2 regions of the Pedobacter sp. AC163 genome follow, and region 1 is predicted to be linked to the other one. Evidence: riboswitches for the same ligand, from Rfam matches in the RefSeq annotation. Region 1 holds a riboswitch; the other holds the start of a gene.
What was found. Region 1 has a riboswitch for fluoride ahead of ACZZZK_RS11430 (voltage-gated chloride channel family protein). Riboswitches for the same ligand answer to the same signal wherever they lie in the genome.
Positions count from the first base shown of each region.

Region 2: it holds a riboswitch for fluoride, as region 1 does, so the genes downstream of both, ACZZZK_RS09235 (phosphatase PAP2 family protein) here and ACZZZK_RS11430 (voltage-gated chloride channel family protein) in region 1, are expected to answer to the same signal.

Region 1 covers NZ_OZ409872.1:2,650,059-2,661,961, forward strand. Annotated here, with positions in the region: gene glmS (glutamine--fructose-6-phosphate transaminase (isomerizing)) at 1-6, shown strand, start outside; gene ACZZZK_RS11385 (single-stranded DNA-binding protein) at 616-1,053, opposite strand; gene mutY (A/G-specific adenine glycosylase) at 1,116-2,168, opposite strand; gene ACZZZK_RS11395 (HU family DNA-binding protein) at 2,336-2,638, shown strand; gene ACZZZK_RS11400 (tetratricopeptide repeat protein) at 2,649-3,527, shown strand; gene ACZZZK_RS11405 (Rne/Rng family ribonuclease) at 3,809-5,359, shown strand; gene radA (DNA repair protein RadA) at 5,475-6,851, shown strand; gene ACZZZK_RS11415 (DUF4920 domain-containing protein) at 7,193-7,657, shown strand; gene ACZZZK_RS11420 (branched-chain amino acid aminotransferase) at 7,752-8,816, opposite strand; gene ACZZZK_RS11425 (tryptophan 2,3-dioxygenase family protein) at 8,963-9,928, opposite strand; fluoride riboswitch at 9,992-10,053, shown strand; gene ACZZZK_RS11430 (voltage-gated chloride channel family protein) at 10,071-11,360, shown strand; gene ACZZZK_RS11435 (HAD-IB family phosphatase) at 11,438-11,903, opposite strand, start outside.
Region 2 covers NZ_OZ409872.1:2,183,481-2,195,383, reverse strand. Annotated here, with positions in the region: gene ACZZZK_RS09280 (molybdate ABC transporter substrate-binding protein) at 1-75, opposite strand, end outside; gene ACZZZK_RS09275 (DsrE family protein) at 95-550, opposite strand; gene ACZZZK_RS09270 (c-type cytochrome) at 570-1,655, opposite strand; gene ACZZZK_RS09265 (LysR family transcriptional regulator) at 1,800-2,699, shown strand; gene ACZZZK_RS09260 (hypothetical protein) at 2,692-3,198, shown strand; gene ACZZZK_RS09255 (YidH family protein) at 3,239-3,628, shown strand; gene ACZZZK_RS09250 (voltage-gated chloride channel family protein) at 3,789-5,081, opposite strand; gene eno (phosphopyruvate hydratase) at 5,100-6,380, opposite strand; gene ACZZZK_RS09240 (EamA family transporter) at 6,439-6,852, opposite strand; gene ACZZZK_RS09235 (phosphatase PAP2 family protein) at 6,857-7,411, opposite strand; fluoride riboswitch at 7,454-7,522, opposite strand; gene ACZZZK_RS09230 (four-helix bundle copper-binding protein) at 7,750-8,088, shown strand; gene ACZZZK_RS09225 (hypothetical protein) at 9,381-9,713, shown strand; gene ACZZZK_RS09220 (heavy metal translocating P-type ATPase) at 10,122-11,903, shown strand, end outside.

The sequences.
Region 1 (11,903 bases):
GAATAAAATCATTAGACCTGTTCATGAAAACTGAGCAGGTCTAATCATAAAGTTTCTCATATTTCAAGACCTCTTTATTATCCCATTTAATCGTCAAACTTCTATTGTCTAGCTGTACAATCCTACCTTGCCTTTTTAATTTGGGGTGAGCAATAATAATCATGCTATCCCGAATTTCATATTTCGCTAGTTCACTATCTGGATCTACATCATAATAATATTTTTCCCTAATTTCAAATGTATGCTGATTTCTGGAAGAGGATACTGTTTTCCACCTGCCATATATTTTGAAAGGCTTCAAATTTTCAGAAGGGTTTTCTTTGTAGTAACACTTCAGGATGAAGAAAACTCAGTGCTTTTTGATCAATTACAGGCTGTGCACATTCTGCCTTCTAAAAAACAAACAGCACTGCCGTGGCAATATGAATTCGTTTTGCCTTAGCTGGAAAAACAACACTCCAAAAAAATGGGAAAGCAAACAGACCAACAAAATCTGATAGCTTTCCCATAAAGGTATTGTTAAAAGTATATTTGAGATAATAATCGTAATAATTAAAAGTGAAATTGATACAAAAAGCGGATGTACCAATTTACTTTTATTATCCATAAAAAGCTTTAAAAGGGTAAGTCTCCATTTTCATCTGAGGGACCAATGGTAAACTCATCCTGAATCTTAGACTCTGTACTTTGCGGCACGGCGGCAGTAGGACTTTGCTCAAAGTCACTTTTTCGGCCTAACATTGTAAAATTTTCCGCAACAATCTCGGTAACATATTTCTTTACCTTCTCTTTGTCTTCAAAAGAACGTGTTCTGAGTTTCCCTTCAATATAAACCAATTTTCCTTTTTGAAGATATTTTGATGCCACCTCTGCAAGGCCACGCCACAATACAATATTATGCCATTCGGTTTGTTCAACTCTTTTCCCATCCTTGTTATAGGTTTCTGATGTAGCCAAAGGAAAACTGGCTACAGTTACACCGCCATCTAAATGACGTACTTCCGGGTCTTTGCCTAAGTGGCCTACTAAAATAACTTTGTTGATGCCAGACATAAATATTTTGGTTAGTTTTTTTTTATAAATAATAAAATCGCCTCAATGGTTAGTTACTCCATTCATTTCTCCAGAAGATATTCTTTTATAAAATCATGAATAACTTTCGGTTGTGGCAGATCATCCAATTCACTTAAGGAAACCCAATTAAGTTCCTTTTGTTTACTAAAGTTAAATATATAATTTTTTAAAGCAAAAAAACGTAAATGGATAATTTGGTGTGTTAATATATGTTTTTTCGTAGCGATAAATGATACCTCAGCTCCTGATCCAAATGTAGATTTTAGTTTTTCTTCGAAAGAAATGTCTGTCCAAGGGATCTGCTCCTCCATGTCGATGCTGGGAAAATCATACAAATGCTGCCATATATCACCAGCCTGACGTTCTCTGACCAAAATCTTATCATTTGATTGGCAAATAAAATACTCTAAAAAACGATGTTTTTGGGTCGCCTTTTTAATTTTAACAGGTAAAGCATTAACCAGGTTATTTTTTAGCGCATAGCAACTTTGATTTAATGGGCAAACATTACAATTTGGAGATTTCGGCTTGCATTGTATTGCCCCAAATTCCATAATGGCCTGGTTGTACAAAGCAGGATCTTCCTGATACAATAACTCATTGGCCAAAGCAAAAAATGTCTTCTTCCCTGCCGGAGAATTAATCGCTGTACTGATGCCAAAATACCGGGCAAGTACCCTAAATACATTTCCATCAACAACTGCCCTTGCTTCTCCAGATGAAAATGAGGAGATTGCTGCTGCCGTGTACTCACCAATCCCTTTTAACTTTAATAGGTCATCATGCAGGCTTGGGAAGATTCCATTGAAATTATTGACTACAATTTGCGCACTTGCATGCATGTTTCTCCCTCTGGAGTAGTAACCTAATCCTTGCCAAAGCTTCAAAACTTTTGTTTCTGTAGCAGCTGCAAAGTCTTGGACAGTTGGGAAGTTTTCTAAGAATTTATTGAAATATGGTAAGCCTTGTTCAACACGGGTTTGCTGTAGTATAATCTCTGATAACCAGATGGTATAGGCATCTTTTGTATGCCGCCAAGGCAAATCTCTTTTGTTTGATTGATACCAATTTATCAATTCATTTTGGAATGTCATTACTGCAAATTACGGTGTAATTATCGGTTAAAAAAAAAACTTGCAATCGAGTGATAACTTAACTGATAAAAAAATCATCTTTTATTTCCCTATCTCATTAAAAAGCAATACTTTTGCAACCCCAAAACAGTAGTAATATAAAACACAATATATATAAATAAGTAAATATGACTAAGGCAGATATTATTTCAGAAATATCAACAAAAACCGGAATTGAGAAGGTTGATGTACAGGAAACAGTTGAGGCATTTTTCAAGGTTATCAAAACGAGTATGATTGGCGGTGAAAATGTTTATGTAAGAGGCTTCGGAAGCTTTGTTGTTAAAAAGAGAGCGCAAAAAACTGCTAGAAACATCTCTAAAAACACTGCAATAATTATCCCAGAACACTTTGTACCTAGCTTTAAACCAGCAAAAGTTTTTGTTGATAAAGTGAAAAGCAACTCGAAAAAAATTAGTGTAGAAGCCTAAGTCTTAATTTATGAATAGCAGCATAAGATCAAAACAAATCATCATTATTGGAGCAGTTTTATTGCTTGTTGCTTTTTTATTTACCAGAGACATTAAAGGTTTAGTTAAACCAACTGAAGAGAACGGAAAAATGCCTGCAAGCGGCCAGATGGCTGGAGCAGAAAGTTCTTCTACTTCATCTGCACTTAGCATCGAAACTTCTTCTACAGCTGCAAAGAATGTACTAAACAAAAATTTAGCTACTGATATTACCGCATTAGAAAACAGTTACAAAGGCGCTAAAGGAACAGAGAAACTTGATTTCGCAAAACAATTGGCTCAGAAATGGGATGATGTTGAGCAAATCACACCATCAGCACTTTATTTAGAAGTTGTTGCACAAGGCGAACCATCAACTAAAACGTGGTTAGCAGCAGGAAATCAATTTATAAAGGCTTTTGAAAGTACACAAGATAGCTTGGCACAACCAGCATTACTGCAAAAGGCCAATATATCTTACAAAAAAGCATTAGAAACAGATTCTACGAATATAGAAGCAAAAACAGGTTTAGGTGTTACAATAGTAAACGGTTTGGGCGCACCAATGCAAGGTATTGCAATGCTGCTTGAAGTGGTTGCTAAAGAGCCTAAAAATGTTAAGGCCAATATGAACTTAGGAATCTTTTCTATTAAATCAGGTCAGTTTGATAAAGCGATACCACGTTTTAAAACGGTTATTGCAACATCACCAACACCTGAAGCTTACTTTTACTTAGGTACAGCCTTAGAAAATTTAGGCAGAAACAAAGAAGCAGTTGATGCTTACTTAGACAGCAAAAAATTAGCAGCTAACCCAACTCTATCATCATTCATTGATAAGAAAGTGGCTGAACTAAAGAATAAAAATTAATTAACGGATTAATAAAAACATTTAAAACTTAAAACTATGCCAAGCGGTAAAAAAAGAAAAAGACATAAAATGGCTACCCACAAACGTAAAAAACGTTTAAGAAAAAACAGACATAAGAAAAAATAGTTTCTTATTTTGATCAAGCCCTTTAAACCTCATAGTGTAAACTGTGAGGTTTAAAGTATTTATGTGATTTTTTTCTCATGATCAAGGCTAAATCAAAGTTTCTTTCACGTTTACTATCCATTTGTTAATAGGCGAAAGCCTTAAATCTGTAGCTGTTGGTAAAAGAATTAATTATCAATTCGACTCCTGCCGGAGTTACCATAGCGTTGATTGAAGACAAACAACTTGTTGAGCTTCACAAAGAACAAATCAATAATAACTACGCCGTAGGCGATATTTATTTGGGCCGCATTAAAAAAATTATGCCCGGCCTGAATGCTGCTTTCGTAGATGTGGGTTATGAAAAAGATGCTTTCTTGCATTATTTTGATTTGGGCCCTCAGGTGCAATCTTTAATTAAGCTAACTAAGATCAAGCGTAATGGCTCGGTTACAGGCACATTATTAGATAATTTAAAGCTAGAAGCCGATATAAACAAGGCAGGCAAAATTTCTGATGTGCTTTCTAAAAACATGCTCCTTCCGGTACAAATTGCAAAAGAGCCAATTTCTACTAAAGGACCGCGTTTGAGTTCCGACATTTCGATTGCCGGCAGGTATGTGGTACTGGTGCCATTCTCCAATACCATATCTGTATCAAAAAAAATTAAAAGTAATACCGAACGTAATCGTTTAAAAAAGATTATCGAGAGTATTAAGCCTCAAAATTTTGGGGTAATTATCAGAACCGTTTCTGAAGGCCGTGGAGTTGCCGAAATGCAAAAAGATCTTTTGGATTTGATTGCTAAATGGGAAAACTTTATAAAAAAGGTACCTTCAACAGAGCCCTCAAAGCGAGTTTGGGGCGAAATGGACAGATCTTCTACGTTAATTCGTGATATTCTGAATCCTGATTTTACAAACGTTTACGTAAGCACACCAGAGCTTTTCGACGATATTCGTTCTTATGTACATGATATTTCTCCAGAAATGGAAAAAATCGTGAAGCTTTATAAGCAGAAAGAACCTATGTTCGATCACTTTGGGATAGAAAAGCAAATTAAAAATGCTTTCGGAAAAACAGTAAACCTACCGGGTGGAGCCTACTTAGTTGTAGAACATACCGAAGCACTTCACGTAATAGATGTGAACAGTGGAAACCGTACTGCCAGTAAAGAAAATCAAGAGGAAAATGCTTTACAGGTAAACAAAGAGGCGGCTAAAGAAATTGCCCGTCAATTGCGCTTGCGTGATATGGGCGGCATTGTGGTAATCGATTTTATCGATATGCACAAGCCTACAAACCGTAAAATGCTATTCGATTATTTGCGTGAGCTGATGTTATTGGATAGAGCGAAACACACCATTTTACCTCCAAGTAAATTTGGTTTGGTTCAAATCACCAGACAACGTGTTCGTCCGGAGATGAATATTGTTACGGTAGAAAAATGTCCAGCCTGTGGAGGTACTGGAGAAATTAAGGCGAGTATCGTTTTAATGGATGATATTGAAAATAACCTAAATTATATTTTACGTGAACAGAATGAAAAAGGCGTAACCCTTTGCGTTCATCCTTACATAGAAGCATATATAACGAAAGGGATTTTTAATTTACAGCGACGTTGGTTCTTTAAATATGGCCAGTGGATCAAAGTAAAAGCTCAATCATCGTATTATCTAAACGAATTCCACTTTATCTCATCAAAAGATGAAGAGATAAAATTATAACTCAAAACATTTAATCAAAGCCTGAACTTTAAAAGTTCAGGCTTTTTTGTTTAAAAGTGATTTAGCTTTTGCGGGCTTTAACACTTAAATTCGTAAATCTAAAATCAAAAATCACTTGGCAAAAACTAAAACAGCATACTTCTGTCAGAGCTGCGGCTACGAATCGGCGAAATGGTTGGGTAAATGCCCTTCATGCAACCAATGGAATACCTTTGTAGAAGAAGTTATCGAAAAAAATACAACATCAGTACCCACCTGGAAAACCGAAACCAGCTCAAGAAAATTGAGTAAACCCAGCAAAGTTGATGAGATTGAATCATCCATTGAAAGAAGAATTGCAACTGGTGATAAGGAACTTGACCGCGTTTTAGGCGGTGGTTTGGTAGAAGGTTCATTGGTGCTTATCGGGGGAGAACCTGGAATAGGGAAATCTACTCTGATGCTGCAATTGGCACTGAACCTGAAAGGCAAAAAAATACTCTATATTTCTGGAGAGGAAAGTGAACAACAAATAAAAATGCGGGCAGAAAGAATTCAAGAAAGTCCGTCTGCTGATTGCTATATCCTAACAGAAACATCTACCCAAAATATTTTTAAACAAATAGAAATTTTGGAGCCAGAAATTTTAGTGGTAGACTCCATCCAAACCCTGCATTCTTCTCACATTGATTCTACTCCAGGAAGTGTATCGCAAGTGAGAGAATGTACTGCAGAGCTTTTACGCTTCGCGAAGGAAACTGGCGTTCCCGTATTTTTAATCGGCCATATTACGAAAGATGGTGCCATTGCCGGACCAAAAATACTCGAACACATGGTTGATACCGTATTGCAATTTGAGGGCGACAGGCATCATGTTTACCGCATCTTACGTTCGATCAAAAATCGTTTTGGAGCCGCAGCTGAACTCGGGATTTACGAAATGCAAGGAAGTGGTTTGAGAGAGGTTTCCAATCCATCAGAAATTCTTCTATCGCAACGAGATGAAGAGCTTAGTGGAATTGCCGTATCTGCAATGTTAGAAGGTGCCAGACCAATGTTGATAGAAACCCAAGCGCTGGTGAGTGCTGCCGCGTACGGAACCCCGCAAAGATCTGCAACTGGCTTTGACACCAAGAGGATGAACATGCTCTTAGCTGTACTTGAAAAACGTTGTGGTTTTAGGCTGAGTACGCAAGATGTATTCTTAAATATCGCTGGCGGAATTAGGGTTGAAGATCCTGCAATCGATTTGGCAGTTTTAATCGCCATCATTTCATCACAACAGGATATTCCAATATCATCTAAAAACTGTTTTGCCGCTGAGGTTGGTTTATCTGGTGAAATAAGAGCGGTAAATAGAATAGAACAACGAATAGCAGAAGCAGATAAATTGGGCTTTGAAACAATTTATATTTCTAAATACAATTTAAAAGGTATTGACATTGCTAAATATAACCTGGAAATTAAGGCAGTAAGCAAAATTGAGGAAGTTTTTGGAATGATATTCGGCTAAATGAACTGGAATTGTTGGGGAATATTTTCTACAAAATTATTTAGATAGTTGAGTTGTTTACCCATTTCCACAGTTGACATTTTTCTGGCACAGCGCCTCAAAAGTCATTAAATATTTGATTATCAACATGATAAGGAATACCTATTTATACATCGGCACTTTGGATTAACATTTGCCTAAGGTAGTATGTTGTACATCATGGGATGTGATCTATAACAATAGGGATGATTTTCCTCGTTAGTGAGAGCTAACGAGGATTTTTTTTGCTTTCGCTATTGAGAAAAATTTTAAATAACTTTGGTTCAGATAGGAAACTGCAACAAATCTTAAAAATTAAAATAATGAAAAAGATCATTTTAAGTCTTGGCTTCTGCTTATTTGCAGCAATCGGCTTTGCACAAACTGCATATACAGGTCAGAAATTTGGCGAAGAAGTTAAGCCTGGCGATGTGAAACCAGCGGCTAAAATGGAAGCTGCCATGGGAGACAAAAAAACTGCCGACATGAAGATTGAAGGTAAAGTTGTTGATGTTTGTAAGAAAAAAGGATGTTGGATGACTTTGCAAATGCCAAACGGCGATCCGATGAGGGTAACCTTTAAAGATTATGCATTCTTCATGCCGATGGATATTGTTGGCAAAAATGTTGTTCTGGATGGTATAGCAAAAAAGCAAACCATTTCGGTAGAAACGCTACGTCACTATGCTGAAGATGCTAAAAAATCGCCGGAAGAAGTTGCTAAAATTACTGACCCTAAAAAGGAATTAGCTTTTGAGGCTAAAGGTGTTGTAATCTTAGATAAATAAGAATAAAGATTAAGGAGCAAAGATTAAAGATCAAGCTTAACAAAAAAGCCTCGAAAATTTAAATTTTCGAGGCTTTTTTTATGCTTAATTAGATTTATAATACCCAGTTCCAACCAAATTCATCTGGCGCTAAGCCATACCGAATATCATTTAACTTCTTAGCTATTCCATTAGAAATATGCCTTGTTGATGGATCTGATAATTGGTAAGTTTCGTCTTTATAACCAATTACACCAACATGAGTAACAGTAGCGGCGGTACCTGCAGCAAAAGCTTCAGTTAAGGTACCATTTTTAATGCCTTCAATCACTTCTGCAACTGATACTCTACGCTCTTCAACTTCAATGCCTGCATCTTTAGCCAATTTAATAATTGTATCGCGTGTAACGCCATCCAATACGGTACTACGAATGGAAGGTGTAACTAACTTTCCATTGATTACAAAAATCAAATTTGCAGTGCCTGCTTCTTCAATATATTCGTGAGTTACCGAATCTGTCCAGATTAATTGATCAAACCCTTCTTTTTTGGCTTGCTCAAAAGGATAAAGTGAGCGGGCATAATTTCCAGCAGTTTTTGCAAATCCAACTCCACCTTCATCCGCACGGGTAAATTCCGTCTCAATTTTAACTTTTAAAGCAGAACTATAATAAGGGCCCGTAGGCGTTGTTAATAAGGCAAACTTGTAAGTATCTGATGCTCTCACGCCTAAATAAGGATCGGTAGCAAACATAACCGGACGAATATAAAGCGCATAATCTTCCTGATTTGGAACCCATTTCTCATCAACATTAATTAAGGCTGCTAATCCCTGCATAAAAATTTCTTCAGGAATAGTAGCCATAGACATTCTCGCTGCAGATTTATTAAAACGCTCAAAGTTTTTGTCGGCACGGAATACACTAATTTTTCCATCGGGTTGGCGATAAGCTTTCAAACCCTCAAAAATCGCCTGGCCATAATGAAGGGCAGAAATTGCAGGACTCATTGGAATAGGTCCGTAAGGAATAATTTGTAAATTTTTCCATTCGCCATCTTCGTAATCGGCGGTAAACATGTGGTCGGTAAAAACTTTACCGAATGGTAATTGAGAAAAATCTGTAACTGTCAAACGAGTTTGATCAGCTTTGGTGATTTTTATATCTAATGTCTCGGTCATAATTTAAATTTTGGGATGAGAGAATTTTGAATGATTGAATGATTTGCGGATCGCAAATTCACTCATTCTATCACTCACTCCATCTATCATTTTCTAATTGACGCAAATTAGCAAAAAACGAGCTTTTTTAATAGTATTTTCTGATATTAATCTTTGTTTTTGAGTGTTTTGAGTACACTAAGCACCCAGCCTTTGCCCCATTCTCCCATTTGTTCATCACTCCATAAAAAAGGATAAAAAATTCGTTTTTGAAAACGCGGAGGCAAATATTTCTGCCAGTTGGTACCGCCGGTTGCGGCTACATCAATCGGATCTTTTTCTAAATAACGCACTGCTGATTTATAGTGCGACAATGGCCACTCTACATTGACATATAAATCGAGCTTACGCAATTCTTCTGCAAGCGCAGAAACATCAGCACCATTTGCTGCCAGCTGATGATACAAAGCCGAGAAATTTGTAAGTGATCTATCTTTAGCCAGCTGTAAAAACTGAGCGGCATATTTTTTAATAAATTGCTTTAATGTTAAAGTTTGCTTACCCGATGACAACTCTGTAGCACCAAACTTCCAATAAACATGTTCGAACTGTTCTTCGATAGTAGCGGTGCTTAATTCTTCGCGTTTACTTTTATCAACCAAACGAATAAAATCAGTTGCACAAATCTCAATCATCCGATATTGCCCGGATTGAAAACCGCTAGCAGGTAATAATGACATTCTGAACTTCAAAAATTGTTCTTTCTCCATGCCATCCACCATCACCTCGAAAGAAGTAGTCAATGCATTAAAATAAGCATTAATTCTTTTAACACGAGCAGTAAAAAATTCGACAGTTAAATTTTCATGTTCAGCAATTTGCCTGCATTCATGCAAGGTCAGCTTAAAATATAACTCAGTAATTTGGTGGTACATGATGAAAATCTCTTCATCAGGAAACGGCGTTTTTGGACTTTGTAAACTTAGCAGCGTATCCAAATGGATGTAATCCCAGTAGGTTAGAAAATCGGCATAGAGCAACCCATCTAGATAAGAAGCCATATCCTGCCCCATGGCTGTATATTTTTCTTGTAGCTGATGAAGTTTATCTTTTATTTCGGGTGTAAAATCCATTATTCTAAGTTAGCTTTACAAAGGTGTTAAAGATTTTGGAAGAAATTGCTAAAATTTATACATTTGAACAATGGCGATGGGGTACCGCCAAAACCGCCAAACAGGCTGATGACTCCTACAATTTTATTTAAATTGAATTCTAATGCCTGTTAAAAAACCAACAGAAGGATTCCTTCTGTCTATCAATTCTTTTATTAAAAAGGATTTCGGAGTAGTATTATTGAGCACTTTAAAATGGCTTTTAATAGCAGCGCTAATTGGTGCAATAGTTGGCTCTGCATCTGCCTTATTTTTAGTAACCTTAAATTGGGCAACAAATTACAGAGAAAGCCACCTTTGGATCATTTCATTTTTACCAGTTGCAGGTTTTTTAATTGGCTTAGTATATCATTATTGGGGCAAGGATGTTGTTAAAGGAAACAATCTTTTAATTGAAGAATTACAGTCACCCAAAAAGGTAATTCCATTAATTATGGCGCCATTAATTTTTGCCGGAACGATTATTACTCATTTATTTGGAGGATCGGCAGGAAGAGAAGGAACTGCTGTACAAATTGGAGGTGCTTTTGCCGATCAGTTTACCAAGCTATTTAAGTTAAAGCCACGCGACAGAAAAATTATTCTCATCTGCGGAATTAGTGCTGGCTTTGCGTCGGTATTCGGGACGCCATTAGCAGGTGCAATTTTCGGCTTAGAGGTTTTCGTGGTAGGTAGTTTAATGTACACTGCAATTTTGCCTTCGTTTTTAGCCGCTATAATTGCCGATTATGCATGCAAAGTTTGGGGCGTTGGCCACACTCATTATTCCATTGGTGTTGTGCCACAAATGGATGCCATTAATCTGTTACTATCGTTGGGTGTTGGAATTGTTTTTGGCTTAGTGGCCAGATCTTTCTCCGCCTTAAACCATGGCTTTTCTAACTTGTTCAGTAAAATAAAGTATCCGCCTTTAAGGCCAGTATTTGGTGGGTTGACTTTAATTGTCATTATCTATTTCTTGGGTACAACAAGATATATAGGATTAGGAATTCCTGTAATTTCTGAATCATTTACGCAACAGGAGCCTTATTATACGTTTGCCATCAAACTTTTTTTAACGGCATTAACCTTAGGTTGTGGCTTTAAAGGTGGAGAAGTAACCCCATTATTTTTCATTGGCGCAACATTGGGTAGTTTCTTGAGTGTTTTTATTCCATTACCTATCGGATTATTAGCTGGAATAGGTTTCGTCGCCGTCTTCTCTGGCGCAGCAAATACACCATTGGCTTGTATTTTTATGGGCGTAGAATTGTTTGGTGTAGCATCTGGAATATACATTGCTCTTGCTTGCGTTGTGGCCTATCTATTTTCCGGGCATACTGGCATCTATCGTTCGCAAGCTATTGGTAGCCCAAAACATTTGTTGTTAAAGAGACATCAGTTTTTAAGGTAAGCTTTGACAACTTTCTTTCTTAAGTACTAGCAAAGTTGTCAAAACTTAAATCCATTGATAAAGGTCAAATCGTTGAATTAATATAATACCCTAAATTTTATAGTGTGCTCAATCTTTTTGAGTGATTTAAATAATTGTTTATCGTATTCAGCATTGATATCGGTAATTGCATATCCAATTTCTGGGTTTGTCATTAAAAACTGGCTTACAATGTTGATATCATGTTTGGCGAACACGGTATTAATTTTGGCCATAATGCCTGGAACGTTTTTATGGATATGAATTAACCGGTGCGATTTATCGATTTTCGGCAACTGCAAATTCGGGAAATTGGCACTCAAATAGGTAGCGCCGGTATTCATAAAATCAGCTACTCGTTTTGGAATAAAATCGATATTACGGGGATTGTTTTTCGGATCATCGAAAACTACAATTCCTTGTTTAGTGCAAACATCAAAGTCGATTTTATTCTTTGCGCTTCCTAAATAACCAATTGTTTTAAGTTTAGCAGCGTTTTTTAGTTGCTCCTTATCAATCTTTTCG
Region 2 (11,903 bases), 470 kb from region 1:
ATCCTGGGCCTTAACATTTCCACAAAGCAATAAAAATGCAACTGTGGCTAAAAAGGTGTGATTTATATATTTCATGATTTTCTAATTATTTGGTTTAAGGATGTACAACTGCCCATCCCTGATATTGACGGATGATGATTTCACCATTGCCGCTGGGTACATAACTGATAAAATCAAATAAGGTATTTTTTTCGATTTTCCTTTCTCTGACGGTATTTTCACATTGTGCAAGAATTACTCCTCTGGATTGCAGTTCTAACAATGTTTTTTCAAAAGATCCGTTCTTCTGGTAAACAGCTACGCCATCTCCAAAGGCAATAAGTTCTGCATTGATTTTCCCTTTTAACCTGGGATCGTCGAGTGCATTTTTTAGGTTTCGAAGTGTTCCTGCAATCTTTTTCTCATCACCGTTATTGATTACATACAGTGCCTTATAATTTTTCAGGGTGGCTTTTGCCCCTGTAAAATTAGCAGGTGTAGCTTGGGCAAAAGTGGCCGAGGTTGCTGCGATCAGCAAAAATAATGTACAGATTAAGGTTATTTTTTTCATGATTTTAGATTTTGATGATTTATTTAGTTGTTAGTTTTACTTGTTTTTCGGAGGTTACAATTGGTGCAAATGGACCATACTTATGTTGATTTTCAGAAAATTTGTCGGCATATGGTCCGTATGGCGCATCAAAAGGTTTTTTTAACAAATCAGGGTAATCTTTTCCCTGATCTTTATGTGGTCTTGGCTGTGAGTTCACAAAAGCAGCGAGATCCCAGGCCTCCTCATCACTTAACTGCGCATCTCCATATCTGGCACCATATGGCATATTGTTCTTTACGAACCCCGCAAAGTTACTGAGTCTATACATCCCTGCGCCATCATTGTAGCTGTGTTTGCCCCATAATGGCGGATAAACATAAGTTAGTTTGTCTTCATCAAGTATTCCCTCACCATTTGCACCATGACAACTTTGACATTTACTGGTATATAAAATCGCTCCATGTTTGACATTCGCTGCCCTATCCAGGAATTTTAATTTTTCGGTTCCCGTTCCAAACACTTTCTCCCCTTTTTTTACACCTGTTCCAAGCCATTTCATATAAGCCAGCATTGCCTGTATCTCTTTACTAGATTCGTCTGGTACTTTGCCTGCAAGACTTCGATTGAAGCACTCTGCAATACGTGCCGATGCAGGTTCAACCTTTCCTGATCTGCCACTCATTTTAGGAAAACTGGAAATAAAACCAGCATAATTATTTCCGAACAGTTTGGTTCCACCCTCGAGGTGACAATTCTGACAATTCATACCATTTGTAATACGGGCTATGGATCCATTTGGCCCAAAATATTTGCTCGTATGTGCTATTAATTCTTTGCCATACCTGATCATCTGGCCGTACTTGGTGTCCGCCGGAATCGTATTTTCATCAGGCGCTTTCCAGGCATCAGCAGGTACAACCTGGCTTTTGACGTTAACAGCAGCTATACCGGTTTCCACATCCTGTTTGGTTTTTGCTGTCACTACATCTGGCTGCCCATTAAAAAATAAAGTGCAGATGAAAATGGTTCCACAAGCAACAAATAGAAACGCAATGATAGCCGTTGTCCTGGCTGTATATATAAGTGCTTGTCTGATTTCTTTTTCTGTTGATTCCTTATTCATAACCAATATTTTTCTGTTACAAATGTGCATTTATTCTACTCATCAGAAAAAGCATAAAAAGTTATTGATGATAACGTAAGGTTATGATGTCAGTACCCGTTGAAACAAATTGTTTGTATCTTAGGTTATCTACTAAAACCGTGTATGATAGATTTCCGTTTGCAAGTATTTTATGCTGTCGCTAAAAGGCTGAATTTTACAAAGGCCTCGGCAGAGTTATTTATCAGTCAGCCTGCTGTAACCAAACACATTAAAGAATTAGAGCAGGAGTTCAAAATGTCATTATTTGAACGCAGTGGAAACAAAAAAATCAGCCTCACCCCAGCCGGCGAATTATTGTTGCATTACGCAGAACAGATTTTTGGAACTTACCGGGAACTGGAATATGATATGAATCTACTTACTAAACAGCATAAAGGAATATTGAGGATTGGTGCCAGCAGTACTGTGGCACAATATATCATTCCACCTGTATTGGCACAGTTTCACAATAAGTTTAAGGATATACAAATTCAACTGGTTACCGGAAACACAGAAGATGTAGAGCAGCGTTTGATTGCTAAGGAAATAGATTTTGGAATCATTGAAGGCATCTCCCGGAACCCACAGATTAAATACGAACAATATCTAAAAGACGAGCTGGTGCTGGTGTGTTCTGGTCACAATTATGCCATGAAAAAGGAAATGATCAAACCGAATGAGTTGAAGGATTATGATTTATTACTTCGTGAACCTGGTTCTGGTACACTAGATGTTATTGCATATGCTTTAAAAGCACACCAGATAAAGGTGGGGGACTTAAATATAGAAATGCAGTTAGGTAGTACCGAAAGCATTAAATCCTATTTGATTCACAGCAAATGCCTGGCTTTTTTATCTATCCACTCCATATTGAAAGAGCTCAAGAATAATGAATGCCGCATCATAGATATCAAGGATATGGTTATCGAAAGGCCGTTTCATTTCATTCAGCTTCATGGTCAGCAGGACGCTCTGGCGGAACTATTTATGCGCTTCGCTAAAAGCTACAACTATAATGTATAGTGTTACCGAAATTTCGAGGCAATATCAGCCAGCTAAAGTGCTGCTGCTCTTTGTTTCTGAAGCTCCTGGAGGTGACGATAAACATTTTTACCTGGGAAATACTAATCTGTTTCGAACAATTTATCTTGCATTTAGTGAGGTATTTGGCGATTTTAAATCTGTAGAAGATTTTTTGCAGTTCTTTAAAGGCACGGGATGCTTTTTGGAACATCTAACTTGTACACCTATTGATAAATCGTCAGTTAAAATCAGAAAAAACCAGAGGCAGGGGGGAATAGAGCAATTAGCTCATAAAATCAGAACATATCAACCCCGATTAATCATGATCCTAATGAAAAGCATTGAACAAGAGGTTAAAGAATCTATTGACCTATCAGGCTTATCGTTTATCGAAGAAATTGCAGTTACCTGCTATCCTGCCGGCACTGAATCAAACAGGCTTACTTGCATCCGGGATACCAGGGTTATCATCTCCAAACTGGCATCGATATTGACATAACATGCAAATATATTGCTGTAATATACCGATACAGAACAAGATGAAAATTCAAGATCAGGAAAACACCAAACAGCATGCAGGAGACCATTTGGCTAATGAAAGAACATTTTTGGCCTGGATCAGAACCAGTATTGGTATCATGGGATTTGGCTTCGTGGTGATGAAATTCTCGCTATTTATCAAGCAGATCAGTGCCGCACTGGGGAGTAAAGTGCCCCTGCACCAAACCGGAGATTCCCGCATTATCGGGATTTTTCTAGTTGCCCTGGGAGCAATTACTATCATTTGTTCTTACTTAAGATATAATTCAACGAAAGAACAATTGAATCAGGGGGTGTATTACCATTCAACACTTTTTGTTAAAGTTTTAACCGCTTTAGTTTTCATAGCTAGTATACTTTTACTGCTCTACCTTATTAAAACAACATAGGCAGTTAAATCATCTGTACTTGATGCTTTAGAAAAGAGAGGAAGGAAAGCGGTCGATATAGCGTTGTTTTTTGATATAAATTGCTGATTGCATTGGTCAAGGATCTTATAAAAATTTCACCTCTTTATGATAATCCACAGGAACAGGATAAGTCAATATTTTATGTTCCCGTAAATATTTTGGGTACCGCAATACGCTGTGAAGAATATATACCTGAATGGCCACTGAAAAAATAGGCTGTAAAACAGGCTACCGCAAAAAACATGGTGTATTCACTACCAAAAAGTTCTATACCCATAATCGTACAGGCAAGGGGTGTATTCGTTGCACCAGCAAAAACAGCAATAAATCCAAGGGCAGCAAACAAACTAACTGGAGCATTTAATAAGGTCGAAAGTGCATTGCCTAATGTTGCGCCAATATAAAACAAAGGCGTTACCTCACCACCTTTAAATCCAGTTCCTAATGTTAAAGTTGTGTAAATGGTCTTCCATAACCAGCTCCAAGTATCTGCTCCACCAGGCTGAAAAGCAGAGGGAATTGTAACGGCTCCTTGGTATTCGCTATCCACGCCCAAACTTAAGTAATCCGGTTTCCCGATGGCGTAAGTCAAGCCTATAATAATCAGACCACCGATAACAGGAATAAGCCACTGGATCTTACATACTTTAGAAAAAAAGGCCTTGATCTCATGCACCATTACAGCAAACAGGTAGCTGGCCAGACCAAACAATGTGGATGCTAGAATAACCTTACTAAGCAGGAGTAGGTTTACCGGCAGGTATTCAGATAGAAAGTAGGCACTTTTCTCTATGAGATCGATGTGATAAGCGGTATGATGGATGCCCCAGGCAGAGACAGTAAGATCACCAAGCACGCTGGCAATTAATGCGGGAAGTAAAGCCTTGTACTCTATTCTTCCAATGGCCAGAACTTCCATTGCAAATATGGCACCGGTGAGCGGTGTTCCGAACACCGCCCCAAACCCGGCTGCAATTCCCGCGGTAAGGAGCATCTTGGTGTCTACCTCATTTAGCTTAAACCAGCGGCTAAACATTCCTGCGATGCTTCCTCCGATTTGTACCGCGGTTCCCTCTCTTCCAGCCGATCCGCCAAACAAATGGGTAATCACTGTAGTTATTAAGATTACTGGCGCCATCTGCCTGGGCACTCCACCACCCGGCCTATGGATTTCATCCATGATCAGGTTATTTCCTTTTTCTGAGGACCTACCAACTGACTGATAAATCAGGTGGATCACAATACCTGCTAAAGGTAGCAGAAAAATGAGACAGGTATGCTGAAAGCGAAAGTGAATGGCCCAGCCTAGCAGCCAAAGGAACAAGGCAACCATACTTCCTATTGCAATGGCAACAGGAAGTATAAGCAGCGTCCATCGAACCGCATATTTAAAAACCGAAAGGTGTTCAAATAAAAATTTATTATGTTTCATTGTAGGTTAGCGGCTGATTTATAATTTTTTATAAAAAGTATTGATTCCTGCAAATGATGCCCTATCACCAAGTTCTTCTTCTATCCGAAGCAACTGGTTAAATTTAGATACCCTTTCAGAGCGGCAGCCACTTCCTGTTTTGATGTGCCCCGCACCGGTAGCGACAACCAGATCCGCAATTGTCGTGTCTTCAGTTTCACCACTGCGGTGAGAAATAAAGCAATTGTAACCGTTTTTTTGGGCTAGTTCTACGGCCTTTAGCGTTTCGGAAACTGTACCGATCTGGTTCAATTTAATCAGTACGCTGTTTGCAATGCCCTGGTCGATTCCCTGCTGGATAATACTCGGGTTGGTGCAGAATATATCATCTCCAACCAATTCCACTTTGTCTCCCAAAAGGCTGGTCAGCTTTTTCCATCCCTCCCAATCGTTTTCGCCCAACCCGTCTTCCAACAGGATAATTGGGTACTCTTTTAACCATCCTTCCCAAAAGCCAATCATTTCATCTGTTGTGATCCGTTCTTTAGAACTTTTATAAAATTCATATTTTCCATTATTCCACATTTCGCTGGTCGCTGGGTCAAGACAAAGGGAAATATCCTTGCCTGGAGCAAAACCGGCAATATGTATCGCTTCCATGATGATTTGGACGGCTTCCTCATTAGAACTCAGATTTGGCGCAAACCCACCTTCGTCACCAACTCCGGTATAATAGCCTTTCGCTTTTAGCAGACTTCTCAGGGAATGAAAAACAGCTTCGCCCATACGGATACTTTCCTTAAACGAGGGGGCGTTATGAGGGGCAATCATAAATTCCTGAAAATCGATGTTGTTATCAGAATGCCTTCCCCCATTAATGACATTCATGCACGGTACGGGCATTACGTAACCTTCCCTTTCCACTAGCTGCCTATACAAGGGAATCCCTTTTGCAACGGCCGAAGCCCGGGCGAAGGCGATTGAGGCCGCAAGCATCGCATTTGCGCCGAGCCTTGATTTATTCTCGGTTCCATCCAGACCAATTATATGATCATCGAAGGCCTGCTGACCCTCAAAGGATAAGCCGGTGACTGATTTGCCGACTTCGACGTTAATCCCTTTTACTGCTTTTTCCACGCCTTTACCATTATAGCGCTCTGGATCACCATCTCTAAGCTCTACGGCTTCTTTTTCACCCGTACTTGCCCCGGATGGAGAAATACCCCTTGCTGTTGTTCCGTTAAGAGTGACTTCTACTTCTACTGTCGGATTGCCCCTGGAATCCAAAATTTCACGGGCATGAATTTTAGTTAATTTCATAGTTTTTTGTTTTATATTGATTTTTAGTATTTCGGTTGCTTACAAATAATTGAGTTTCTCAAAAGATCAAAACCAGTGTTCCCCCAATGATCAGCAGGGCACCAAAGAATACTTTCAGGGTAAGAGCTTCTTTCAGGAACACCATTGCAAGTATAATAGTTAGGGCAACACTCAACTTATCAACAGGGGCGACCTGGGACACTTTCCCGATCTGCAAAGCCTTGTAGTAGAATATCCAGGACAAGCCGGTGGCAAGGCCAGATAAAAAAAGAAATAGCAGGTTATGCTTTGACAGTTCCGTAATTCCTTTAAGTTCGCCTCTGGCCATTACGATCCCCCAGGCTACAATCAGTATTACCACCGTTCGTATGGCAGTAGCCAAATCAGAATTGACATTGGTTACGCCGACTTTTGCAAAGATGGCCGTAAGGGAAGCAAAGAAAGCTGATAATAGCGCGTAGATCCACCACATAGTTTTATGTTAATTTTCCGTTATTGAATAATTCCAAAGTAAATGAGTACAAGAACCGTTGCTCCGGCAATGATCCGGTAAATGCCGAACCAGCGGAAAGAATGCTTTTGAAGATAGGTGATGAAAGAGCGGATGGCCATCCATACATCCCACCCGCACCTGCTTTACTTAAATGAATGATCGTAGTTAGATTCGGTTCATGGGAAGGGCGTAGACGCTTAACGGTGTTTTTAATCAGTCCTGAAGCAATCTGATCTGCACTAGCAACTAGTAGCGCAATGGTAATAAGAACCTGCCAAATTTTTTTGCAGAAATTCTGGAAGAGGCAATAAATAATGAAGGCATAAAAAGGAAGCCAAAAACGCTTATCACTGGCCCAGTACATGATCGTATCCCAGAATGCATTATGGTGCTGATTTATCCACAAGAACCATTCAGTTTCAACCGGCAGGACCATTGCTAACACTGATCTCACTTTGGCAGACAGACAAAGTAAGACAAGCGCAATTAAGATAGCTGCCAGCAATAAGAGTTGAGAATTTATTTTTAATTTTTTCACCTACAATACTTTGACCGGCAGATTTTATTACCTGCTGGAATTTCTATTGTAGGCGCCATCAGCTTTTGAAAAAAGCGGTTGAATCGGAAGGACACCATTTCCGTATTGCAAATATAATACTAATAAAATGATGTGCAAAATCTTAAAGTAGGTGTTGAGAATTTAATTTATCACTATTCCTCCTTATTTGAATACGAGAACCAGTTTCTTATTCTTCTACCGTTTAAACAAGCATCATATCACGGGATTAAAGCTTTTCTTAAACAAAATGAAACCGCCTGGAAATAACCATGTTATCTATATAGGAATTTTTTTTATAACCCTAAAAAATTAAAGTTATGGGATACCATGAATGGAAAAACTGTATTGATGCATGCTTAAAGTGTGCTTCAATTTGCAATCATTGTGCAAGTTCATGCACTCAGGAAGAAGACGTGAAAATGATGGCGCGGTGTATTGAGCTTGATATGCAATGTGCAGCCATCTGCTACTCTGCCGCTCAATTGATGAGTATGGGTAGCTCTTTTGCTCAAGACATTTGCCGTATTTGCGCAGATATTTGCCAGCAATGCGGAGATGAGTGTAGTAATCATCATACCCAGCATTGTCAGGAATGTGCAGATGCTTGTAAGGCTTGTGCGGAAGAATGCAGAAGAATGACAGGAGTAGCTGCTTAAGATGCCAATCACCGTGAGCATTAATTGATTAAGGGCAGCATTCTAGTTGCCCTTTCATTTTTATAAATAGGCAAATTTATTCCATTCATTTTATTTTCATTATTCCCTCATTATTTGATATTTACCAAGGTTTGAGGTTGTTCTTGGTATGTCCTTTCTCTAGCCTTAAAAAAATGGGTTTTTTAGGATATGATTCTCATAAACTCATTCCATTATTCAAATAAGAATTTCAGTTTTTGATGATGAGTACTTGATAATTCGAATTCTATGAAAATGAAGGCTAGATGCGAGTTGAGGAATGCATTAAATAATGCATGAACTTTCAATTCCCGCTTCATCAAATTATTTCAAAAAACAAAAAATACAAATTTCATTTCAATGGCGGTGTTAAATCAATCACGTTGTTAAACCGAGGGTATGTACCTTCTAAATTAAATGCAAGCTACATGGCATTTGCGCATAATTGTAAAAAAATTTAGACCAAACGGATTTCCCCCCGTTTATCCTATAATTGAATAATATTCAAGCTGATCGATGTTCGCAATTGAAACTAATCCACATGCTTATTTGGCTAATTAGATAGCAGTTTATGGAGTTCAACACTGATGTCTAGACAATTGGTGTTTTATAAATAGTTGCGGTATATCTTAATTTTAGGGAAAATTCTAAAAAGTTCGAACCGAAAAATTCAATTTAATCTATTGTAAGTGACTTATTTTCAAGTTCTTAATGCTTAAAAAATAAGAGGCATACTTTTTAGATGCCTCATATTGCCACTTAGTAGGGGCAATCCGCGGAAGTTCGAACTTTTATGAGCATTGTGAGGCTGTAGTCCATTTTGAAAATATGCTGAAAAATAAAGTTGAAGGTCACTATCGAAAAAAGAAGTCTTATAATAAAAAGGAAGATTGATTGGATAATAAGAAAATTAGGATATTGTGTAAAAAATCAACTAGGTACTCACTGAAATATATATGCCGGCTTCCAAGGGATTTGATCAAATGCTAGAGCTCAAGAATTCTACTTGTTGTAGTCTCAATAATATTTTTGTTGATGAGGTTGTGGCAAGATTAGTTAATTAAGGTTGCTTTGTTCAGAAAGCTGTTTGGAAATTTTTTGACTAGATAGCCGACTTCCATATGTCTGCAATTTTAATTTTTAAATTCCAGTCATACTTTACTGTAACCTAGGATTCGTTATTTTCGTCTAGCAATTATAGAAAGCGAGAAATTATATAACAAATTTATAAAATTATATAAAGTTCTTGCAACAGAAAAAGGTTTCTTGCGAACATGAAAGTCATTGCAATTTTTATGGTAATCTGCATGAGCCTGATTTCAGTTGTTACTGGAACAGTACAGGCTATGCAATACGATAAAGAGCCAAAATGTTGTATGCAATTAGGTATGGCTAAGCCATGCAAGTCGCACAAAAGCGATAAAGCAATGGGCATGTGTTTGACTAAACTATGCTGCAATGTGCCAGGATTTATTATAAACAAAGTGATTCAAATAGTGCCAACGGTTCCTATAGAAGTTAAAAATTGTTCAATTAATCTAGCGCGTAAAAGCACAATTGACTTTTCATTCCCTTTCTGGCACCCGCCGAAAGTAGTGTTGATATAAATAAACTAAAATTAACGCCGGTTTTTTTATCACAACAATAAAATATTCAAATGAAAAAGTTTCTTATCATCACATCAATGATGTTGATCAGTCTATCTACATATACTTTCGCAGGCAACACGCCATGTTGCAATCGTAAAATGAACAATTGCAACAAATGCTCAAAATCCTGTACAAAAGGTGTATGTGAAGATTATTGCAGTAAACAGTGCAAAGACACTGGTGGATGCAAAAAATGTAAATAATTACAAAGCCGGGAACTTTTCCCGGCTTTGCTGTTTATGAAGGGTTGTAGCCAAATGATGTGATCAAACCATTTTGCTATGGTATTAGCAGCTTTGTTCGAGAGAAAGATAAATACTTGGTAAATAACTAAATTTGAGCTACCAGCCGATAAAAAACAACAACATGGAACACACCTATAAAATAACCGGAATGAGCTGTCAGGGCTGCCGGACCAAAGTTGAAAATGCGCTGAATGGCATTGATGGCATTTCCGCAAATGTATCCCTGGAGCCGGCTGAAGCCATCATTACAATGGAAAAGCATATCCCAACAGAGAAATTGCAGGAGGCGCTGTCTGCCGCCGGACATTACGGCATTGAAATGGGTGGTCAAGAAAAACATGTTATAAAAGCGGTTGAACATATAGATTATTACCATCGTGGATTATCCCATGGACAAAATTCCAGCGCTCAAAAGCTTGGTAAAAATGGAGCTGAAGGATTATTTTATTGTCCGATGCACTGCGAAGGAGATAAGACCTATGATAAGCCGGGACATTGCGCCGTATGCGGGATGGACTTGGTAAAACAACCTGTAAAGAAAGTCTCTTCACAGTTTACGTGTCCTATGCATCCCGAGATTATCAGGGATAAACCGGGCGCATGCCCAATCTGCGGCATGGACCTAATCCCATTGGGGGTAGATATTGAAGAGGAAGATAAAACTTATGAAACCCTGCTCAAAAAATTCCGGATAGCCACAATTTTTACTATACCCATTTTTGTTATAGCCATGACTGAAATGATTCCAAATAATCCTTTGTTTGATCTATTGGAACTTAAGTACTGGAACTGGGTTCAGTTCGCGCTTTCTATTCCCGTAGTTTTTTATGCTACCTTGATGTTATTTCAGAGGGCATGGCAATCTATAATAACCTGGAAACTGAATATGTTTACGCTGATAGGAATTGGTGCAGGAGTTGCCTGGGTTTTTAGCCTTGTCGCACTTCTTTTTCCAGATTTTTTTCCTGATCAGTTTAAAACACATCATGGTACCGTTTTTGTTTATTTTGAGGCGGCGACCGTGATCCTGACCTTGGTATTGCTTGGCCAGCTTTTGGAAGCCAGGGCACATGGCAAAACCAACAGCGCCATTAAGGAGCTGCTGAAGCTAGCCCCGAATACAGCAACAAAAGTGGTTGGGGATAAGGAAATATCAGTATCTATTGATGATATCCAGAAAGGAGATCTGCTGAGGGTTAAGCCAGGTGAAAAAATTCCGGTAGACGGGAGTATCAAAACTGGGGAAGCTGTAATCGATGAATCCATGATTTCCGGTGAACCCGTTCCCGTGGAGAAGAATATCGGGGACAAGGTAAGTTCGGGCACGATCAATGGAAATAAAACCTTTGTGATGCTTGCAGAGAAGGTGGGTTCAGAAACGCTTTTGTCGCAGATCATAGAAATGGTGAATTCGGCCAGCCGCTCAAAAGCACCCATTCAAAAAATGGCGGATAAAATTTCAGGTTATTTCGTGCCTGTTGTGGTATTGATTTCCATCGCAACGTTCATAGTGTGGTCAGTATATGGCCCTGATCCAGCCTACGTTTATGCTTTTGTAAATGCAATCGCGGTATTGATTATTGCATGTCCATGTGCGCTTGGCCTTGCAACCCCAATGTCGGTAATGGTCGGAGTAGGTAAGGGTGCTCAGTCTGGGATACTGATCAAGAATGCCGAGTCCCTTGAGAAAATGAATGCGATTGATGTAGTGGTCATCGATAAGACCGGTACGGTAACCGAAGGTAAACCTTCGGTAGAAAAGGTGGTCAGTGCAGATCCGGATTTTACAGAGCGAGATGTTCTTGAAAAAATTGTGGCTTTGAACAGCAGCAGCGAACATCCATTGGCTCAGGCAACTTTGCGTTATGGGGAAGAAAACAAGATAGATGTTAAACCTATATCA